Regions from separate parts of the Chryseobacterium sp. PTM-20240506 genome, predicted to be linked through region 2. Evidence: riboswitches for the same ligand, from Rfam matches in the RefSeq annotation. Region 2 holds a riboswitch; each other region holds the start of a gene.

Region 1 (8,024 bases), 660 kb from region 2:
GATTTTTAATTATATTGTTTTTAAATAAATCGGGCAATAAGAATATTCTTACTGCCCGATTTTATGATAATTGATATGTTGATGTAGTATTAAAAGACTATAACCTGATTATTTACTATCCTGCTGCATTACCCCTCCGTTATCCTCTTTCTTGCTGCTGTTTAAGATATTCGGATCCTCTTTAGCCAGTTTGTTTTTGGTTGGGATCTTGTAATTAATGGAAAGTCCGAAATTTCTTGTGTCATATTTTGTTCTCAAAGTAACCGCTTCTCCGGATGGCGGATTAGAACGGACCTGCATTACCTGTCCGTTAAAAATATCATTAGCAAAAACAGAAACAGTAAGACGGTTATCCAAAAACTTTTTAGTCAGTGTAATATCCAGTGAATTGCTGAATGGTTTTTCTGCTGTGAAGTAGAAATAACCTGCTTTTGGCGTCAGGTAGCTGTAGTTTGCTGTTAGCTTAATCTGTTTAGGCAGAATAAGTTGGGTCATCACATTGAAAATCCAGAATCCTTTGTTGTTTAAATTATCAATATCATGTTTCTGATATCCGGCATACAGATACATAAAATTGATTTTGTCTGGATTAAAATCAAACTTCATGATTTCGCTCATGGGCTTACTAAAAATCATGAAAGGGACAGGAAGCCCTACATTGAAATTGTGGATCCTCATGCTGGAAATGTTTATCTGCTCATTAAACAGGTTTTTTCCATTTTTTCTGATGATCTGTGCAACCTGATTTTTAGCTGAGCTTACACTATATCCGATGAATGCATAATCAAAGGCAGAAAGTTTTACTTCATAATTGTCAAAGATCGTAGGCTGCAGATTCGGATTTCCGGTAACCTGGGTATTCGGTCCCTGAAATGTAGTGTTATTGGGATTAAGTGCAGAAATACTTGGCAGACTGATCTTCTTGTTATAGTTTGCTGAAACAGAAACCTGATTCATAAAGCTGTACTGAACGCTTGCATTTGGAAATAATTTAAACTTATTAAAAGGGATCAGATTTTTCTGAACTATTGCACCGGTACTGTCAATCACCCTTGTAATTCCAGAGATGTCATAATTTTCAGCCCTTGATCCTAATGTGAAATCGAATTTTTTCAATTTAGCCTGGAACTCAAGATAGGTGGAAGCGGTCTGTCGTTGATAGTCCAGATTGGTCAAACCTCTGCTTTGGGTATCGAAGTTTTGTTTTTCATATAATCCACCGAAACTTACCTTTCCTCCATCAAGGATCTTGATTGGTTGCGAATAATCCACTTTAAAATTAGCAATTCTCATGTCAGATTCATTGTTCAGTAAAAGGCCATCCGAAAACCTTGGAAAGTTTTCGTTAGGATTGATGTAACTGATATCTCTGAAAATATTATTCTGATCAAATTTACTCGTTGATTTGGTATATCCGAACTGGAAATCCAGTTTTTGAGATTTATCACTAAAGCGTTTCTGATAGGTTATTACCGCTTCCTGTCTCAAATTATTCGTGTAAGCGGCATCAAATGCATGAAAATATCCTTCCCTGATACTGTCTTTAACAGGAATGTACGGTAGGTCAGCAAAACCGTTACTATCTGTGTAATTGCTGTTTTTATTATGATAGATATCGTAATTTAATAATAATCTGTCCTGTCCCAGATCAAATGTTAAGCCCGATTTCGCGAAATAACCACGGCCGATTCTATCCGTATTGCTTAATAATAAATCATTTTGATTCGAATTCAGCATACTTTCCCGATAGTTCTGTCCGATGTTCAGCTGCCATCCGAAATATTTATTACGGGCGTTTAAATTTAAAGAGTTGCTGGTTCTGCTTCTCAACTTACCGTAGTTGGTAAATGAATAATTTCCTGAATAAGTTGCCGTAAGATATTTATTGGCATTTTTGTTCGTAATGATATTCATAATTGCACCCCCGGAAGTTGCCGGGAATTCAGCGCCAGGTTGAGTGATCACTTCAATTCGGTCTACAGAATTGGCAGGCATCCCTTCCAAAAATGAATTGAGCTCATTGGAAGTAATGTTTAAAGGGCGTCCGTTAAGATAAACATCAAGGATCTTTCCCTGATACATCATACCGGCAATATCAGTAGACACCAGACCCGGAAGTTTTTTGATACCCTCTAAAACATTTCCGTTGTTCAGCTGGGGTTGTTCTGAAAAATCAAAAATAGTCCGGTCTGCTTTTTGTTCAACGGCTTTTTTAGTTTTGGTAATTACAACCCCTTCGATCTGCTTTTCCTTGACCTGGTTGTTGGTTTTTTCCTGAGCCTTTGTGACAATAATGCTTAAGGAAAATAAAACGAGTACAATTTTTTTCATAATGGTTTTTACTACTACTCAGTTAGACGTTTAAAATAAAAAAATGTTACAAGGAAAGTTTTTAGAGGGTTGTTTTATTCCATGAAATACCTCACAATAGAATATAATCATATTGCATCATCATACGGCTTGGTTTTGCGATTAATTTAAAAATTTTACAAATTATTTTTTTATTTGTAAAATAGTTATATCTTTGCCTCACAATTATCAAGAATCTCATAGATGGGATAGCAACCTGCAAAACAAGCAAGGTGCTGAAATAGATAAGCCGGCAAGCTCCGGAAAAAATGTTTTTCTATTCATTCCCATCTTACAATTTTTGTTTAAAATTTAAAATCAATGTTTAAGAACAGGGAAAATTACAGCACAATGAATTTGACTTTTTGCCCGGCAGATATCGAAGCAAAGCTTCTGTATGCTGGTGATCACTCATGGCATTTCGTGATGTGTATGTGTTGTTGTTCTTAGCCTCTGGTTTCTATTAACTAATAAAACCGTTTATCATTTTTCTTTTAGCCTTGTGTTTTCAAGGTTACAGGATACTTTTTGCTTAAAATTTTAAGCAAACAAAAAAATTATAACAAAAATTTAAAAATAAAACACATGCGCCATTTTAAAAATAGAAGTATCATTGCTTCGGCCACTTTAATTTCGACGTTTTACTTCGCCCAGTCTGATACTCTAAAATCAAAAAAAATCGATGAGGTTGTTCTTCTCGGTTCAAGAGGATCAGGTAGATCATTAACAGATACTCCGGTTCCAGTAGACGTTATTAACATTTCAAAAATATTGAAACAAAGCCCGGTTAATAATATAAGCCAGGCTCTAAACTATATTGTCCCTTCTTTTTCCTCCACATCGCATACTGTAAATGACGGGACGGATTTTGTGGATCCTGCACAATTGAGGGGTTTAGGTCCCGATCAGGTTTTAGTTTTACTTAATGGGAAAAGAAGGCATCAGTCTTCACTCATCAATGTAACCCTTACACCAGGTAGGGGTTCGGTGGGAACAGATCTTAATGCGATTCCTGCTTTTGCTTTGGATAAAATTGAAGTGCTTCGGGATGGTGCTTCTGCACAATACGGATCTGATGCTATTGCAGGAGTTGTCAATTTAGGTCTTAAAAAAAGATTGGGGTTATCCGGTCAGTTATTTTTGGGAGGATATGCTTCACCGGTTACCAACAATTTTTCCGGTGGACTGGATGGAGAAACCATCTCTTTAGACCTGAATTATGGATTCAAACTTGGAAAACAGGGTTTCTTCAATATTACCACATCAACACAATACCGGGATCCTTATTCCCGAGCTGGTGTGAGGAATGGCGATATATACAATGCCTATAATGCTATTAACTACAGGGCTGCTCAAGATGGGATAGATATAGACGGGCTTTATAAGAATATAAATAATACTTCCAATAGCCAGCAAATTATCAATACGATTAAACAATATGCAACAAAAGTAAATTATTTTTCATCTGATTTACAGAATAAAATTGCAAACGCCAATAACATTTCAACTTTACAGGGTTTATTAGGAGGGGATGTTACCAATGATGAACTTGCATATAGAGGACTTCAACGGAAAGACTTCAGTATCAGGGCAGGACAGTCGAAACTACAATCAGCCCAGGTATATTATAATTCGGAAATTCCGATTAATGATGACTGGAAGGTGTATTCTTTTGGAGGATATAGCTACAGGCTGGGGAATGCCGGAGGTTTTTTCCGTTTGCCTAATACCGAGAGAAATATCAATTTTATAACACCCAACGGATATCTGCCACAGATTGAGTCTACCATTAATGATTATTCATATGCAGCTGGGATCAAAGGAAAATGGAATGACTGGAATATAGATCTCAGTAACACTTTTGGAAAGAATACTTTCAAGTTTGGAGTTGTTAATACTTTTAATTCTTCATTGGTCAACAACTCTCCAAGAAGATTTGATGCAGGTGGACTTGAGTTTTTGCAAAACACCCTAAACCTTGACTTTTCCAAAAAGTATGATGTATTGCATGGGCTGAACATTGCATTTGGAGGGGAATACCGTTATGAAAATTATAAGGTGAATGCCGGTAACGAGAATTCTTATGCCTCTTATGATATTTATGGAAATGTAGTGACCGTAAATACTCCAAAAAATGAGCTTGTGACTGATTTTTTTGGCGTAACAAGACCTGCCGGTTCCCAGGTATTTCCGGGATTTAGTCCGGATAATGCTGTTTCCGGAAATAGAAATAGTGTGGCCGGATATGTAGATGTGGAGCTGGAACCAACGGATTGGTGGCTGGTAGAAGGTGCTTTGCGCTATGAAAACTATTCAGACTTTGGATCTACCTTTAATTATAAACTAGCGACTAATGTGAAGTTGGCTGATAATTTTAATTGGAGAGGTGCTGTTTCTACAGGTTTTAGAGCCCCTTCATTAGCCCAGATCTATTATAGCTCAACATCAACCTTAATTCAACAGGGCAATACTACCCAGGTAGGAACTTTTAGGAATAATTCCGAGGCTGCACAGGCGCTTGGGATTCCAAAACTGAAACAGGAAACCTCCCAGTCGTACAGTACAGGACTTACTTGGAAAGCTCCAAATTTGAATCTTGTGGTTACAGCAGATGTTTATTATATTAAAATTAAAGATAGAGTAGTGCTCACTGATTTGTTTTTCAGGCCTAAAGGTACTAGAGGTGTAGATTTTCCTGAAGGATCGGATCAGGCGATTCTGCAGAATGCTTTTGACCTTGCAAGAGCTAGTGCCGCCAACTTTTTTGCGAATGCTGTGGATTCCCAAACCAAAGGGCTTGATCTTACCATTTCCCAGACATCCAATTTAGGTTCAGGAATTAACCTGGAAAATAACTTTGGGCTCAATCTGAATCAGACCAGAAGAATAGGAAATATTCATGCCTCCCCAAAATTAGTTAGCCAGATAGACAGTTACTTTTCTGAGCCTAACAGGATTTACTTTGAAGAAGCTGTACCCCGTGTAAAAGCAACTCTATCCAATAATCTTAGAGTTTCCGGATTTAATATTTTATTGAGGAATTCTTTCTTTGGAAAAGTAACCGACGCTGATGTATTGGATGCTAATTTTGATGGTGTAGTAGGAAAACAGGAACACTTTGTATTGAATAATCGTTTTGTAACAGATCTTTCAGTAGGCTATGACTTCAGTAAAAATATATCTGCAACCATTGGAAGTAACAATATATTCAATGTGATGCCTTCTAAAAATCCACTAATCAATTCCCTGACAGCAGATAATCAGTTTGTATACTCCAGACAGGTTTCCCAATACGGTATTGGAGGGCGATTTCTGTTTGCAAGGGTAGAATTTAAGTTTTAAATGCTCTGGAAGCTTTGAAGCATAAAGCCATATAAATAAAGGCAGAGATTTCAACTTAAATCTCTGCCTTTATATTTATAAAGAAGAAAATTCTGTGAATTCATATTCTGCAGAGCAGGTTAAAAGTTGTCTGAGGACTGCTGCATGTCCGTTTCCTATGATTACTAGAATTCTGTCGTCACTCTGATGCGGAATATTCTGTATATTACGGAATATTCTCAGATTCCTGCTATACCAGTTCATGGCAAGTACATCAGCTCCGTCATAATCCCTTAATTTAAAATCTCCACTCAGATAAGCGCCATATCCATATTCGTGATATTCTTTGCTGTTAAGATATTGGAAGGTGTTCATAAGTGAGCTAAAGTTTTTTGCTTCTGAATGATTATAGAAATCAGTAAAGTTTTGAGAAATAGGGTCGTCACTTTTATAATCATATCCCTCTGTAAGTTTCTTAAAATACAGTGAGTCAGTCTTTCCAAACTTTTCCATAAGGTCTTCTAATACGGAAGAGGCGTCTACACTGAATAGTTCATTGATCTTCAGTTCATTGGCAATTCTCATGGCAAGCTGGTATCGTTCGTCTCTTTTATCATGGTGTTTTCCTTCATTATACTCTTTGAGTTTTTGATTGGCGTTCCATTCGGGTGAAGCTTCAATAGCAATCTTTGTTGGCCTGAACTTCTTAATATAATTTACCAGATCGATAACCTCTTTGGATGTTTTAGGAGATAGTACATCGATCTGGTCCTGTTTTTTGATTTTGTGGGCATCCAGATTAGGATAATCAAAATGGAATGAACCAACTACTAATACTTTTGTTTTGGGGGAAGGGAAGAAATCTGATGGTTTTTTTTGGGCCTGAACAAAGCAGGAAAATAATAGAAGAGTGTAAAGAAGTGTTTTCATGATATTTTATTACTATTATTAAAACAACTTATTATATAGATTTATTACATATTCCTATAAAAATTGAAGGTTATCATATAAAGTATACATATAGATAATAAAAAAACATCCCGACCGGGATGTTTTTTTATTATCGGGGCATAAATAAATTTATGCCTCTTGCTGTTTAATAAGATTCAATGCTGAACCAGCTTTGAACCAGTCGATTTGTTGATCATTATAGGTGTGGTTAGCCATAATAATATCCTTGGTTCCGTCAGCATGTACAAATTCCAGTGTTAATTGTTTTCCGGGAGCAAACTGATCTAAATCTAAGAAGTTAACATTGTCGTCTTCCTGGATTTTATCATAATCTGCCTCATTAGCGAAAGTTAATCCCAGCATCCCTTGTTTTTTAAGGTTGGTTTCGTGGATTCTTGCAAATGATTTTACCAATACTGCTTTTACACCAAGATGTCTCGGCTCCATTGCTGCGTGTTCTCTTGATGATCCTTCACCATAATTCTGGTCACCCACAACGATGGTAGGAATACCTGCCGCTTTATAAGCTCTTTGAACAGCCGGAACTTCCCCGTATTCACCCGTTAATTCGTTTTTAACATGGTTTGTTTCCATATTATAAGCATTTACTGCTCCGATTAACATGTTATTGGAAATATTATCAAGGTGTCCTCTATATTTTAACCATGGTCCAGCCATAGAAATGTGGTCGGTTGTACATTTTCCAAAAGCCTTGATTAAAACTTTAGCTCCTGTAATATTTTTACCATCCCATGCAGGGAATTCTTCTAATAACTGAAGTCTGTCTGATGTAGGGCTTACTTTTACTACCACTGAAGAACCATCTTCAGATGGAGCCTGATACCCATTGTCATCTACAGCAAACCCTTTTGCCGGTAGCTCAGATCCTTTCGGTTCGTCTAGTTTAACCTGATCTCCATTTTCTGCAGTAAGCGTATCGGTAATAGGATTAAAGTCCAGTCTTCCTGAAATTGCTACAGCAGCTACCATTTCCGGTGAAGCTACGAAAGCATGCGTATTCGGGTTACCGTCCGCTCTTTTTGCAAAGTTCCTGTTGAAAGAGTGAATAATAGAGTTTTTCTCTCCTTTATCAGCTCCCTCTCTGTCCCATTGCCCTATACAAGGTCCACAGGCATTTGTAAAGATTCTTGCGTTTTCAAATTTTCTGAATGAATTTAAGAAACCGTCTCTTTCTGCAGTGAATTTCACCTGCTCAGATCCCGGATTGATACCCAAAATAGCTTTAGGTTTTACTCCTTTTGCTACAGCATCTTCAACAATAGAAGCAGCTCTTGACAAATCCTCATAAGACGAATTGGTACAAGAACCGATCAGTGCCCATTCAACCTCTAAAGGCCATCCGTTAGCTTCTGCCTTTGCTCTGAACTCAGAAACAGGAGTTG
Region 2 (8,024 bases):
CGGTTTTTGTGAAAAGTTTGGGTGCCTGGGGGGGAGATTTTGTAATGAGTGCCAAATTTAGGGGCTTTGAGGACTATTTTCGGGGAAAAGGTTTTGCGACTATTTTTGAATGGACTGATATAATTGCTTGATATTTAATAATTTGCCGTTCTGTTTTTTTCTTTGTCATTCTGACTTATATCATTATATTTAACCACCTGTAACACTAAATTAATATTTAATTTTGTTGGACTAAAAAAAGAAATAGAAAATATAAGTAAAATGAAACACGCTAAAATCATCCAGGATTTGCAAAAATTAGGGATTAAGGGAGACTACGAAATAATATATAATCCCTCATATGAGGAATTATTTCAAGCAGAAGTTTCTCCTGAAAATCAGGGTTTTGAGAGAGCTGAACTTACGGAATCTGGTGCAGTATCAGTAAAAACAGGAATTTTTACTGGCCGTTCTCCAAAAGACAGATACATTGTTCAGGATGATGTTACAAGAGACACAATTTTCTGGGATGGCAAAGTGAACTTGCCTACAACAGCAGAAATCTTCAAGTCTTGTAAAGAATTAGTGCTAGACCAACTTTCTTCTTCTAAGAAAATTTATGTAGTGGATGCATTTTGTGGAACAAATGCTGACACAAGACTTAAAGTGAGATTCATCGTAGAAGTTGCATGGCAGGCGCATTTCGTTACTAATATGTTCATCCGTCCATCTCATTATGAGCTGGAAAACTTTGGAGAACCTGATTTCACTGTTGTGAACGGTTCTAAAACAACGAATCCGAATTGGGAAGCTCAGGGACTAAATTCCGAGAATTTTGTAATGTTCAACCTTACGGAAAAATTACAGATCATTGGAGGAACCTGGTATGGAGGAGAAATGAAAAAAGGAATGTTCGCAATGATGAACTACTACCTTCCGCTAAAAGGAATGGCATCTATGCACTGTTCTGCAAACGTAGGAGAAGAAGGAGATGTTGCTTTGTTCTTCGGCCTTTCCGGAACAGGTAAAACAACTTTATCCGCTGATCCTAAAAGATATCTTATTGGTGACGATGAACACGGTTGGGATAACAATGGAGTTTTCAACTATGAGGGAGGTTGCTATGCAAAAGTAATTGACTTATCGGAAGAAAAAGAACCGGACATTTTCAGAGCAATTAAAAGAGATGCTCTTCTTGAAAATGTTGTTGTAAATAATGGTGTTTCTGATTATACTGATAATTCAATCACTGAAAACACGAGAGTTTCTTATCCGATTTACCATATTAACAAAATTGTACTGCCTTCTAAAGCTGGGCATGCTAAGAAGATTGTTTATCTTTCAGCTGATGCATTCGGAGTATTACCTCCGGTTTCAATTTTAGATGAAAATCAGGCTCAATACCACTTTTTATGTGGATATACTTCTAAATTAGCAGGAACTGAAAGAGGAATTACTTCTCCAGAACCTTCATTCTCTCCGGCTTTTGGTGAGGCATTTCTTACGTTACATCCTACCATGTACTCTAAAACCTTGATTGGTAAAATGAAAGAACATGGAGCAAAAGCTTATTTGGTAAATACAGGATGGAACGGTACAGGAAAAAGAATCTCATTAAAAGATACAAGAGCCATTATTGATGCAATAATTGATGGATCTATTGAGAACGCTCCTAAGGCACAAGTACCTATTATGAACTTGGAAATTCCTACTTCTTTACCCAATGTTTCAGAAGGCATTCTGGATCCAAGACATACATACAGTGATGCTTCAGAGTGGGAAGAGAAGGCTAAAGACTTAGCATCAAGATATATTAAGAATTTTGAACAGTATTGTAACACTGAAGAGGGGAAAAAGCTGGTTGCTTCCGGACCTCAATTACAAGAACAAACAATATAAAAAAAGAAAAGCCTCATCATTGATGAGGCTTTTTTATGTATTAAAACATCCTAAAAGCTTAATAAAGCCAGTCTGTATCCTTTCATTCCAAAGCCGGATAATACAGCATCTGTGTGAGCCGCTGTTACTGACTTTTGCCGGAATTCTTCTCTTTTATAAATATTGCTGATATGTACTTCAATCTTAGGTTTCTGTATATTCTTTAAACAGTCGGCTATCGCATAAGAGTAATGAGTAAAAGCCCCCGGATTGATAATAACAGCATCAAAATCATCTTCCTGAAGTCTGTTAATTAATTCTCCTTCAATATTCGATTGATAATAGTTCAGTTCGTAAGAAAGGAATTCATCTTTTAGTTTTTCCAAATATTCATCCATTGAAATTATTCCATAAATTTCAGGTTCTCTTGTACCCAACAGATTTAGATTCGGTCCGTTTATGATTAAAATTTTCATAACATAAAATTAAAAAGTTTTTTTCGATTAGTGCGGATATTTTACGGGTTTTATTTGAAGAAGATGTTTTACATTATTTTTAATGATATTTCTCATGTTTAAAAATTTAACATTTTCTCTAATGGTTTATTAACAGGTGTTTTAAGTGAAAATTAAGTTAATTTTTGAGAATTTAAAATAAAAAATAAATTAGTCTACTTGTTTTATAGACTAATTGTTTTTAGATTTGCATCCATATTTCGATCGGCTTATAAAGAAAGATGGAGGGAACTGACCCTACGAAGTCTTAACAACCTGCATGATGCAAGGTGTTACATTCAGCCTTTTAAGGAAAAATAAGCATTTGGTTAAATCAATTTCTTGACGCCCTTTGCTGTGTTTTCCGCAAAGGGTATTTTTTTAATATTTAACAAATAAAATTGATTATGGTTAGTAAAAATTTATTCAAAGCTGGTGTTTGGATTTCACCCGGTGCTTTGTTTTTCTTAGGCATTATTAGTGTTAATGGGCAGGAGATAAAGCAGAAGAAAGATACGCTTAGGGAAAAAGATATTGATGAAGTCGTTGTAGTAGCTTACGGTAAAGCGAAAAAGACGAGTTACACAGGTTCTGTAGCGACGATCTCCAGCGAAAAGATTAATAATCGGCCGGTAACCAATATTACAAAAGCTTTGGAAGGGCAGGTAGCGGGATTGCAGGCAGTAAGTGCTTCAGGCCAACCGGGTGCTACGGCAACAATCCGTATCAGGGGGATCGGATCTATTAGTGCCTCAAGTAATCCTTTATTCGTGGTGGATGGAATTCCTTTTGATGGAAATATCAATTCTATCAGCCCAAATGATATAGAATCAATTAGTGTTTTGAAAGATGCTACGGCAAGCTCTCTGTATGGATCAAGAGGTGCTAACGGAGTGATTATTGTGACTACAAAGTCAGGGAAAAAAGGAGAATCACGAATCAATTTTAATATCAGTCAGGGATTTTCCAGCAGGGCTGTAAAGGACTATGAACAGGTTACCACGGATCAGTATTTTCAATTATATTGGGAAGCAATGAGAAATGGTTATAAATCAGCACAGGTTTCAGCACAACAGGCAGCACAAATGGCCACAGATAATCTTGTGAATAACCTGGGCATCAATCCATATGGTTCTAACTATGCAAAACCGGTAGGGACAGATGGAAAACTGCTGCCTGGAGCAAGGCCTTTATGGAATGATGACTGGAGGGATATACTACAAAGAGTGGCCTCAAGAAACCAGGTTGATCTTGATTTTAGTGGCGGAAATGAAAAAGGAAACTACTTTTTCTCATTGGGATATCTTGATGATAAGGGTATTGCCATAGGATCCGGATTTACAAAATACAGTACGAGATTGAAGATTAATAATGAAGTGAAAAAATGGTTAACAGTTGGAGCAAACCTTAGCTATACCAATAGTCTTCAGGAGGCACCACCATCTTCCGATTCAAGAACTGATAATATTATTAATGCATCCAGAGTAATTCCTTCTTTTTATCCATACTATGAAAGAAATCCTGACGGAAGCTATAAGCTTGATGCTAACGGAAATACAATTTACGACTTCGGAAAGTACAGGCCGACAAGTGCTTTGCAAAATCAAAATGCAGCAGCAACTTTGCCATTAGACAAAAATGAAAACAGGGAAGATAACTTTTCAGGAAAAGGGTATTTGGATTTTACCTTCTTACCGGAATTAAAATTTAAATCCAGTTTTTCAATTGACTTGGTAAATTATAATGGCCATTATTATTCAAATCCGTTACTTGGGGAAGGTAGTGAAATCGGAGGTTCAGTGACCAAGACAAATTCACGGACATTATCTTATACAACCAGTAATATCTTGACCTATGACAAAAAATTCAATCAGCATCATTTCAATATTCTAGCCGGACAGGAGTTTTATCATTATGAGTATCAGACGATATCCGGAAGCCGAAGTCAGTTTTCTTTACCTTATTATTATGAACCGGATGCAGCGGCATTATTAGGAGGTTTTAGTGGTAATAGTGATAAATTAGGTTTACTGAGTTTTTTAGGTAAAGCAGAGTATGATTTCAATAACACTTATTTTATTTCCGGATCTGTAAGATCAGACGGATCTTCCCGTTTTTCACCTCAAAATAGATGGGGAACTTTCTGGTCAGTAGGAGGTTCATGGAAGGCGTCTAATGAGCAATTCATTAAAAATCTAAATTTCTTTAACCAGCTAACCCTTCGTGCGAGTTACGGAGGACAGGGAAATGATAAGTTGAGTACTTATTATGCTTACCAGAGTCTTTACGCATTTTACAATAATCTGGGAGAAGGAGGAACAGTTGCTAGCAGGCTTCCCACTCCTGATCTTAAGTGGGAAACCAATCTTAACTTGAATGTGGGGCTGGAATTTGCTATTCTTAAAAACAGGGTTAAGGGTAATGTGGAATATTTCCAGCGTCAAAGTAAAGATCTTTTATTTGACAGGCCTTTGGCTCCGTCTCTTGGTTTTAGTGGCTATTCTGCGAATATTGGAGAACTGAAAAATACAGGCTTTGAATTTTCATTATTCACAACTCCTGTTAAAACGGACGATTTTCAATGGGATGTGGATGTTAATGTAACAACCCTAAAAAACAGAATTACGAAACTTCCTAAAGGTCCAATTGTAACAGGAACTAAATTATTGCAGGTTGGCGGTTCTGTTTATGATTTCTTTATTCCGGAATGGGTTGGAGTTGATCCAAGTAACGGTGCTCCGCTATGGAAATATGTTTATCAGGATGCCAATGGGAATACAGTAGAAGGAACAACTTCCGAATATGCAAAGGCGACAAAAACATTACAGGGTTCTTCTTTGCCTAAATTTTCCGGTGGAATCACTACAAATATTACATATAAGGATTTTGATTTATCCGCGCTGCTAACTTTTAGTGTTGGAGGAAAAATTCTTGATACAGATTACACCATGTTAATGTCAAATGGAAGCAATGCTGGAAGGGCATGGAGTGCAGAGATGTTAAACAGATGGACGCCTGAAAATCCCAATACGGATGTTCCGGCTTTAAGTACAACGACAAATAACTGGACTTCAACGTCCTCAAGGTTTTTATACTCGGGGACTTATGCCAGATTGAAAAATGTGAGTATCGGATATACGTTACCTTCAGATTATTTCGGAAGACTGGGACTGAAAAAGTTCAGAATTTATCTTCAGGCTGAAAACCTTTTAACTTTCTACAAGCACAAAGGAATGGATCCCGAGCAAGCTATAGATGGTACCACTTATTACAGATATCCGGCAATGAGAACAATAACATTCGGTCTTCAGGCTACACTTTAAGTTTATATTAAAACAATCAAAACAATGAAAAAAATAAAATATATATCATTTATACTTATAGCAGCTTTCTCTTCTACTGCATGTACTAATGATTTGGAAACAGCTCCTACTAATCAGGCTAATGAAGCCGAGATATTCAAGACAGCTGAAAGTGCTGAAACGGTGATTAATGGGACATGGGCAAAATTCAATGATGACGGGCCTACCTATGCTAACATTGGCTATTCAACAGTATTACGGGCCAGCGATGCTATGGGAAGTGATGTCGCTGTCCTTACTAATAAATATGGCTTTGCATCGGCTTACGCTTTTACCGATTTAGTGAATAGTACCGGAAGCCGTTCTCAATTTGTATGGAGTTTATTATATTCTGCAATCAATAACATGAATAATGTGATTAGTCGTATTGATGGAGTAGAAGGAAGTCAGTCTAAAAAGGATCAGGTTAAGGGCCAGGCAAAAGCTTTACGTGCTTTTTGTTACTTGAATTTAGCCAGCTTTTATCAGTTTAGCTATTTAAAAGACAAAAACGCTTTGGTGGCTCCAATTTATACAGAACCTACATCCATAAATTCTGTAGGAAAAAAGAGAGCTAGCCTTGAAGAAATTTATACTTTGATTAAAAACGACCTATCAGAAGCAGGACTTTTATTAGCAAATTATACAAGAAATAATAAGGATAAAATTGATAAGTCTGTAGTATATGGATTATTGGCCAGGACTTACTTAAATACGGGTGAGTGGACTAAGGCTACTGCTGCTGCTCAAATTGCAAAAGCTAGTTTTCCGTTGATGGCTCCCGAAAAGTATAAGGACGGGTTTAATGATATTACCAATGGGGAATGGATCTGGGGACATGGTCAGACGCAGGAACAATCAGGAGAAAGTTATGCATTCCACTACTTAGATGTTTCTTCATCAGGAAGTTACTACTACAGTTTTATGGCAGATCCATATTTTAAAGATTTATTTGACACCCATGATATCCGGTATCAATTATTTCAATGGGATGGGCTTCCTGGAAGAGAAGGACTTTTAAGATATGCTAAATTTAAATTTAAAGCTAATCTCATTGCTGATATTGTGTTTATGAGATCAGCTGAAATGTATTTAATTGAAGCTGAGGCAGAAGCCAGAAATGGGAATGTGACCAATGCTGTGGCAGTTTTGAATCAACTGAAATCAGCGAGACAGGCTAATCTGTACAGTGGATCTTTAGCCCAGAATGATGTGATCAAAGAAGTCCTGATCGAAAGAAGAAAGGAATTGTTTGGAGAAGGATTTTCATTGTCTGATATCATAAGAACTCAGGGAACTGTAGTAAGAAAACCTTTTACTGATTCCAATGGTCAGCCAATTAAAGTACAAGTAACAACTCCGGATGGAACTGTAAAAACAGTGAATGGAAGAGGACATTCTGTATTTTCTTTTCCTGATCAATCTGCCTTTGCGCCGAACAGCAAGTATTATTTGTTTACGATTCCGCAGAAAGAGGTGGAGAATAACCCGAATTTGTAAATAAGAATAATAATTAAATTATGTCATTTAAGATATGATATATAAAATGTGAATTCTTATTGATAAAATAAATTCCGTCTCAAAAATTGAGACGGAATTTTTAATAATGATTAAACTTTAAATCTTATTTATAAATAGCGAATACTATAATATTAGTTAATATCAATACAATAAAACTAATCCATAATATTTTATAATATGATTTATTTCTAAAGATTAATAAAATAATGATTTGAACAAAAGCGACTAAAATGAAGTCGGTCAACATTAGGATTGGAATAGTTTTAAAAAGATCGTCATTCCACCTATTGGTAAATCTGCTTATATGTATATCTTTTGAATACAATAAGTCTACCATAAAACCTGCAATTTCGTCTTCTTTTTTCCATTCAACTAACCTAAATATAATAAAACCTAAAAATAATTGAGGTATAATTAAAAAATAAATTAATTTATTTTTTAGGAGAGTAAGTTGTGGCTGTTCCATCTTTGTTAAATACAATTTTCATATTATTATTAAGGTAGAAATCAGTTAAGATTTGAGATTTTGCTATAGATTTTACACCCAAAACTTTAATTCTATAAACATCTTCTATTTTACTTCGGAATGTGATTTTTGTTTTATTAATTACAATTTTTGCATTTGATTCTAAAGCTAATCTTCCTGTCGTAATGCCTCCTGTTCGTTCTACAGTAAAATCTGTTGCACTAACTTTTGTTATACTAACAATATAATCTCCAATATCTTCATTAATAAAACTTAGTTCAGATCCTGATATTTTTTGACCCACTTTTAGCTTACTAAGCTTATTTTCTAATTTACTCTCTAGTG
Region 3 (8,024 bases), 150 kb from region 2:
TGATAAACATCCAGTTGAATAAATATAAAGGATACACCAGAAAGAAAAACAGATGCTGGTATTTCTGCACTCCTTTTGCCCGGATCCATGGAACAATCAGCAGTAAACCACTCTGCTCTATATCAGTATCCCATCCGTCTACATTCGGATATGCATGATGGCTTGCAATATGCCTTTTCTTCCAGATATAAGAATTGGCTCCCACAAAATCAAAAATTTGCAGTACCCAGCTATTTAATCTTTTGTTTTTGAATATATTATTGTGAGCCGCTTCATGAATTAAATTCAGATAGATCAACACCAACATAATTCCCATTAACACAAAACTCAAAATATAAAGCAAAGATTTCTCAACATTAATCAACGCAAAAACATATAGCCCAATATAAATAAGGGGCAATAAAACAGCTTTAATCTGAATGTAGATATCTCTGTTTTCCTCTATGTTTTCGACTCTCTGGTTCACCTTTTTTCTTAATTCATTAAAGATTTTTGTGTCTTCTGCACTCTTTAAGTAACTCGGCTTTTCCATATGATTAGTTTTAGTTTAACTTAAAAATAATAATACTAAACCGTTATCTTACAATTGATTCAATGAAAAAAATCTATCAAATCATGCAAATTTCCTCAATTTTCTTGGCTCATACTTATTCACTAAGTCTGCTATAGCCCTGATATGTTCAGGGGTTGTACCACAACATCCTCCAATAATATTGATCAGACCTTTTTCCACATATTCTTGTATCTGTTCTGCCATAAACTCGGGTGTCTCATCATATTTACCGAAAGCATTCGGTAATCCCGCATTGGGATATGCTGAGACATAAAAATCCGAATTATGAGCCAATGTTTCCAGATAAGGTGTCAGCTGATTAGCTCCCAGCGCGCAATTAAATCCGACACTCAAAAGATTCAGATGTGAAACCGAAATTAAAAATGCTTCTGCCGTCTGACCACTCAAAGTTCTTCCCGAAGCATCGGTAATAGTTCCTGAAACCATTATCGGAATTTTTATTCCTCTTTCATCCTGAATTTCATCAATGGCAAATAAAGCTGCTTTAGCATTTAAGGTGTCAAAGATTGTTTCTACCAGCAAGATATCGGAACCCCCATCCAAAAGAGCTTCGGACTGCTGTTTATAAGCAATTCTCAGTTCATCAAATGTAATGGCACGATATCCCGGATCATTTACATCAGGGCTCAGACTTGCCGTTCTGTTCGTAGGACCAATAGATCCTGCTACAAACCTAGGCTTATCCGGGTTCTTAGCCGTGAATTCATCACATACTTTTCTGGCTATTTTTGCAGATTCATAATTCAGCTCATAAACCAGGTCTTCCATATGATAATCTGCCATTGCAATTGTAGTTCCCGAGAATGTGTTGGTTTCGATAATATCAGCTCCCGCTTCCAGATATTTTCTATGAACTTCTTCAATAGCATGAGGCTGTGTGAGGGAAAGTAGGTCGTTATTTCCTTTAACCAGATGCGGATAATCTTTGAAACGCTCACCACGATAGTCTTCTTCTTCAAATTTGTATCGTTGAAGCATCGTTCCCATCGCCCCATCAAGAACTAAAATTCTTTCGGAGAGTGCCTTATATAATTGTTCTGAACTTTTCATTTTGTAGATTGTGGCTAAAGCCGTTAATATTTTTTTCATAAATGGGCTAAAGCCCATTTCAATTGAGTTAATCCAATGCCTGTTTTAAATCAGCAATAACATCTTCCACGTTTTCCAAACCTACAGAACAACGTACAAGGCCGGCAGTGATTCCCACTTCGTTCCTTTCCTCATCAGTTAATTTGGAATGTGTAGTAGAAGCAGGATGTGTAACAATTGTTCTGGTATCACCAAGATTTGCTGAAAGTGAACACATCTTTATTTTATCTAAAAACTTTCGACCTCCTTCAATTCCTCCTTTGATTTCAAAAGCGACAATATTCCCTCCTAATTTCATCTGTTTTTTTGCTACTTCATAGCTTGGATGTGAAGGTAAAAAAGGATATTTTACTAATTCAACATTAGGGTGGCTTTCTAAAAATTCAGCGACTTTCAATGCATTTTCACAATGCTTTTCAACTCTGATGGCTAAAGTTTCAAGACTTTTAGACAAAACCCATGCATTAAAAGGAGACATGGCCGGACCTGTATTTCTTGCAAAAAGATAGATTTCCCGGATAAGGTCTTCTTTTCCTACCGCAACTCCACCAAGAACCCTTCCTTGTCCGTCAATTAATTTTGTTGCCGAATGAACCACAATATCAGCTCCGTACCTGATAGGTTGTTGAAGATAAGGGGTGGCAAAACAATTATCTACAATGAAGATAAGATTATGTTTTTTTGCAATTTTCCCGAAAAACTCAAGATCCAGAATCTCAATTGCCGGATTAGTCGGGGTTTCCAGATATAAAATTTTTGTATTAGGTTTGATAAGCTTTTCAACATTTTCTGCATCTTCTGCCTTAAAATAGGTAGTCTCAATATTCCATTTTGGGAAATACTTTGTAAAAAGTGTGTGTGTAGATCCAAAAACAGACTGGCAGCTTACAATATGATCTCCGGCATCAAGCAAAGTTGCAAATGTTGAATAAATTGCTGCCATTCCGGTAGCAAAAGCATATCCCGCTTCCGCACCCTCCATTTTCACAATTTTATCGGTGAATTCAGTAACGTTTGGATTGGAGAATCTGCTGTATAAATTTTTTGATTTTTCTTCTGCAAAGCTCGCCCTCATATCCTCTGCATCCTGAAAAATAAAGCTGGATGTAAGATAGAGCGGAGTAGAATGTTCATCAAACTGAGTTCGTTCAGTCTGCGTCCTTATTGCAAACGTTTCAAAATTTTCCATATAGTTTTAATTTTAATATCATGTATCAATGCAACAGTTTACCAATGAATCGATCGAATCTGATCTGAGCCATTTTTATCGGCACACTGTTATATCGTTACATTCGTACATTGATTTATTTTGTTTCACTTACTCTTAAAATATCACCAAAAACACCTCTCGCGGTTACCTGTGCTCCCGCACCGGCTCCCATAATTACAATAGGGTTTTCACCATAGCTCTCCGTATAGATTTCAAAAATGGAATCTGATCCTTTTAATTGCCCTAATGCGGAAGTAGCCGGCACAGAAATTAATTTTACATCAAGTTCTCCTTTTTCTTTTTGAAGATCGCCATGTAGATCGCCTACATATCGTAGAACATGATCTGCCTCCTGATTTTGTTTAATTTTCTGGTATTCCTCGTCCAATTCTCCCAATCTGGAAATGAATTCATTTTTGTCAATAGAAAGAAGGTTTTCAGGAATTAGATTCTGAATATTAATATCATTGAATTCATTAATCAGATCCAACTCTCTCGCCAGAATCAAAAGCTTTCTTGCAACATCATTTCCTGAAAGGTCCTCACGAGGATCCGGTTCAGTAAATCCTTTCTCCATTGCTTCTCCTATAATGGTTGAAAATTTCTCATCTCTAACTGAAAAATTATTGAAGATATAACTTAAAGAACCTGAAAACACGCCTTTAATTCTTGTAATATTTTCCCCCGACAGGTGCAATAGTTTAATGGTATCGATCAAAGGCAAACCTGCTCCCACATTGGTTTCGTAAAGGTATCGCCTGTTATTTTTATTCAACGTATATCTTAGTTTACGATATTCTTCTATTGGAAGGGTATTGAAAATCTTGTTGGAAGATACAAGATCAAATCCGTTCTCAGCTAAAGCATGATAATTCTTAACAAAATCCTTACTCGCCGTATTATCAACCACAATAAGATTCTCCAGCTGATTCTCTCTGGAGAAACTGATCAGTTCATCAACATTGGAAGGGTTTTCAGCAACTAAAACCTCATCATTCCAATTATGACCAAAACCTTTTTTATTGAATGCTATTTTTCTTGAATTAGCAACAGCCACTACTTTAAGATCTATTTTTTTCCGTCTCTTAATTTCTTCGGAAGATTCCAATACCTGGTCAATCAGAGTTTTACCCACATTCCCATGTCCAATGATTGCAAGATGAACGGTTTTAGGTTTTTTGGATATTTCAGATTCAATGATATTCTTAGTTTTCTCATCCTGAGAAGAGGTAACTACAATATTTACTCTTTTTTCACTTGCTATCTGATTCAGAAGCAAAGGAAAAACATTATTTCTTGCCAGTTCCGCCAGTATTTTATTAAAATCTTCAGCTACAAACCCCAGAACTGAAACGTTATTAATACTATAAATCTGAGATACTGCTCCTGATTTCCTTTCCGCTTCAAATTCCTCAATCAGACAATTAACCGCATTTTCAGAATCGTTTTCGTGAACCAAAATTGATATTCCGTTTTCTATAGCCTGTTGTGAGATCACTCCTACACTAATCCTGGCTAAAGTAAGTGCTTTAAAAATTCTACCGTCAATACCGATTTCCCCTAAGAAATCTTCTCCTTCAAATTTGATGATTGATCTGTTCTTTAAAAATTTTATTTCGTTAACATTTTTCATCTGTTCATTCTTTATTGTTTAGCTTTATTACAGGTTTCTTGTAATTGTTCAGTTTCTTTCTGTAATAAAATGGTTTTAATGATATTATTTAATTGTTTGTATTCCATTAGGAAGGCATCATGCCCGTGAACTGAGGTGATCTCGTGATAAGAAACATCCTTTTTTTTACCTTTCAGTTTTTCAAAACACATCCGGATTTCGGAAGCAGGAAAGAACAAATCTGTATCAACGGAGATCAAGTGCATTCGTGCCTGTACATTCTCCAGCCTTTCTTCCTCGGCATTAATGTTCATCAGCAAATGATTCATCAGTTGATAAGATTTTAAACTAAATCTTTCATTAAGAGCTTTTCCGTGATATTCAAGCCAATCTTCCGATTCAAGCTTATTTTTTGCGGTATTGTATTTATTTTGAAATCTGTCGTTTAAAGATTGTGGGGTTCTATAACATAGCATTGCATGGATTCTTGCCTTTTGTAACGGAGCGTCATTTCCATTTAATAAAAATTTCTGAACCATACATTGCGCATGCAGCCAATCATGAGTTCTGAAATCACAGGCAATGGGAATAAATACTTCTGCAAGTTCCGGGCGTTTAACCAGCATTTCCCATCCTATTCCTCCACCAAGAGAACCTCCGATAATCGCATATAGACTTTTAATGTTAAGTAATTCTAGCCCTTTTAAAAATATGCCTGCAATATCCGAAGGAGTAAACTCTTCATATTCTTCAATTAAAAAATCATCGTAACCATTTCCGGGAATATTGAAACACAAAACCGTATAGACATTGGTATCAACCACCTGGCCATCTCCTACTAATTGCTTCCACCAGCCATTTGTTCCCGATACATTGGAATTTCCCGTTAAAGCATGGTTGATTAAAATAACAGGTGCTGAAAACAGCTCTTTCCCGAAGGTCTGATAGCTCAACGGGATATTGCATTCCTTTCCGGAATTAGTTTGATACGAAAGATTAATATGTTTTAGTTCTGTTTTCAATTCTATTATACATTATTTATAATACAATTGAAAATGCCACAGGAAATGGCTGAAAAACTCAGTAAGTTATCTGTCCAAAAAATAATTTGGTAGAACGTAGCACCTTCTTCGCTTGCGCAAAGGGTTGCTAAGGTTTCATCGGGTCTAATCCCTCAACCTTTCTTGATAACATTTTCAATATTTGAATGATCGAATGGTGCAAAGATATAACATTTTATTTAATTTTTTCATGAAAAAAATAATTTATTCTGAAAATCCCTGTAATCATTATAGTTACAAGGATGTATTAAGAATTATTCAGATAGAAAAAATTGGAATTATTTTTCAAAAAAATTACCTTCGTAGTGAAAAATGATGAACTATGACTGCAGAAAAACAAAGATTACAGGATATAAAATGGAAAAACTGGGGGCCTTATGTAAGCAACAGACAATGGGGTAATGTTCGTGAGGATTATAGTCCCAATGGCAATGCGTGGAATTTCACCAATCATGATAAAGCTGAAAGTTATGCCTACCGTTGGGGTGAAGAAGGGATTGCCGGAATATCGGACACCAAACAGCTTTTTTGTTTCGCTCTTTCATTTTGGAACAAAAAGGACAAAATGATCAAAGAACGTTTTTTCGGATTGAGTAATCCCCAGGGCAATCATGGTGAAGATATCAAAGAGATCTTTTACTATCTGGACAACACGCCTACCCATAGTTATATGAAGATGGTGTATAAATATCCGATCCATGAATTTCCTTATGATCACCTGCTATCTGAAAACGGCAGACGAAGCAAAAAGGAAGCTGAATTTGAAATCTTTGATACCGGAATCTTTGATAATGATGAATATTTTGATATTTTCATCGAATACTGTAAAGCAGATGCTGAAGATTTTTTAGTCCGTATCACAGTTTGTAACAGGAGCCAAAACGACGCACCTATTGTTGTTGCTCCAACAGCCTGGTTCCGTAACAACTGGAAATGGGGATATAATACTTATAAAGGTCAGCTAAACGCCTCATACAACGGTTGTATTGATATTAACCATGATAGTATTTCCATCAAAAAATTCTATTCAAGAAATACCGGTGCCAAAAGTCTCTTTTGTGATAATGAAACCAATACACCTAAATTATACGGAGCTCCTTTAACAGATAACACCTATTTCAAGGATGGTATAAACGATCACATTATTCATAACTCCAATACCGTTAATCCGGAAAAAAGAGGTTCAAAAGCCGCTTTTGTGATTGAAGAAATTATTGGTGGGGGACAATCAAAAACCTTTGATTTCAGGTTGGCGCCAAACGACACCGATGAACCATTTCATCATTTTGATGAGATTTTCAACACCCGGATTGCTGAGGCCAACGAATTCTATGAAGAAGTTCAGCACGATGTAACGAATGATGATGAAAGAAATGTTCAACGTCAGGCGTTCGCAGGGCTATTATGGAACAAACAATTTTATCATTATAATGTTGGGAAATGGCTTAAGGGAGATCCTAATTTTGATGCACCGAGGGATTTCAATCATTATGTAAGAAATACAGAGTGGAACCACATGCACAATAAGGACATTATTTCAATGCCGGACAAATGGGAATACCCATGGTATGCTACTTGGGATCTCGCTTTTCACTGCGTTCCCTATGCATTAATTGATGCCCAGTTTGCAAAAAACCAACTTCTCTTGTTAACCAAAGAGTGGTATATGCATCCTAATGGACAACTTCCGGCGTATGAATGGAACTTAAGTGATGTAAATCCACCTGTCCATGCTTGGTCTTGTTTCAGGGTATTTAAGATTGATGAAAAGACCAATGGAAAACCGGATCTCCTGTTTCTGGAAAAGGTTTTTCAAAAATTACTTTTGAACTTTACCTGGTGGGTAAACCGTAAGGATAAAAACGGTAAAAATATTTTCGGCGGCGGTTTTCTAGGTCTTGATAATATCGGAGCTTTCGATCGTAATATGGAACTTAAAGACGGTGAGCATCTTGAACAGGCAGACGGTACAAGCTGGATGGCAATGTATGCATTGAATATGATGAGAATTGCAATGGAACTTGCCCAATACTATCAGGTATATGAAGACATGGCCATTAAGTTTTTTGAGCATTATCTTTACATCGCGGAAGCGATGGAAAACATGGGTGATGGAAAAGAAGGCCTTTGGAATGAAGAAGATGGTTTTTTCTATGATGTACTACAACTTGGGAACGGCGAAAGTGTTACGCTTCGTTTAAGAAGTATTGTCGGGCTTATTCCTTTATTTGCTGTGGAGATTATTGATCACGGATTATTGGAAAAAATGCCCAACTTTAAAATAAGAATGGAATGGGTGCTGAAAAATAAGCCGGAACTTACGAAACTGGTTTCCCATTGGGATGAAGAAGGTCACGGCAGAAAACATTTAATGAGTATCCTTCGTAAAAACAGACTAACAAAAGTCTTGACAAGAATGCTGGATGAAAAAGAATTTTTAAGTTCTTATGGTATCAGGGCCATGTCTAAAGTATATGA

Evidence for each region. A riboswitch is a leader RNA that binds a small molecule or an ion and turns the genes downstream of it on or off. The one in region 2 is predicted to bind S-adenosylmethionine.
Region 1: linked by a shared signal. The riboswitch ahead of ACNFU2_RS12735 (TonB-dependent receptor plug domain-containing protein) and the one ahead of ACNFU2_RS15790 (SusC/RagA family TonB-linked outer membrane protein) in region 2 are both predicted to bind S-adenosylmethionine.
Region 3: linked by a shared signal. The riboswitch ahead of ACNFU2_RS16505 (alpha/beta fold hydrolase) and the one ahead of ACNFU2_RS15790 (SusC/RagA family TonB-linked outer membrane protein) in region 2 are both predicted to bind S-adenosylmethionine.

Annotation. Positions count from the first base shown of each region.
Region 1 covers NZ_CP182581.1:2,882,019-2,890,042, reverse strand. The annotation lists gene ACNFU2_RS12745 (HesA/MoeB/ThiF family protein) at 1-9, shown strand, start outside; gene ACNFU2_RS12740 (outer membrane beta-barrel family protein) at 109-2,331, opposite strand; SAM-I-IV-variant riboswitch at 2,531-2,629, shown strand; gene ACNFU2_RS12735 (TonB-dependent receptor plug domain-containing protein) at 2,935-5,691, shown strand; gene ACNFU2_RS12730 (DUF5694 domain-containing protein) at 5,767-6,600, opposite strand; gene ACNFU2_RS12725 (aconitate hydratase) at 6,751-8,024, opposite strand, start outside.
Region 2 covers NZ_CP182581.1:3,544,456-3,552,479, forward strand. The annotation lists gene ACNFU2_RS15775 (GYDIA family GHMP kinase) at 1-131, shown strand, start outside; gene pckA (phosphoenolpyruvate carboxykinase (ATP)) at 262-1,878, shown strand; gene ACNFU2_RS15785 (type II 3-dehydroquinate dehydratase) at 1,929-2,333, opposite strand; SAM riboswitch class I at 2,579-2,675, shown strand; gene ACNFU2_RS15790 (SusC/RagA family TonB-linked outer membrane protein) at 2,759-5,674, shown strand; gene ACNFU2_RS15795 (RagB/SusD family nutrient uptake outer membrane protein) at 5,699-7,192, shown strand; gene ACNFU2_RS15800 (RHS repeat-associated core domain-containing protein) at 7,645-8,024, opposite strand, start outside.
Region 3 covers NZ_CP182581.1:3,693,612-3,701,635, reverse strand. The annotation lists gene ACNFU2_RS16525 (fatty acid desaturase family protein) at 1-532, opposite strand, end outside; gene ACNFU2_RS16520 (homocysteine S-methyltransferase family protein) at 614-1,624, opposite strand; gene ACNFU2_RS16515 (O-succinylhomoserine sulfhydrylase) at 1,692-2,852, opposite strand; gene ACNFU2_RS16510 (ACT domain-containing protein) at 2,968-4,506, opposite strand; gene ACNFU2_RS16505 (alpha/beta fold hydrolase) at 4,518-5,507, opposite strand; SAM riboswitch class I at 5,571-5,679, opposite strand; gene ACNFU2_RS16500 (MGH1-like glycoside hydrolase domain-containing protein) at 5,869-8,024, shown strand, end outside.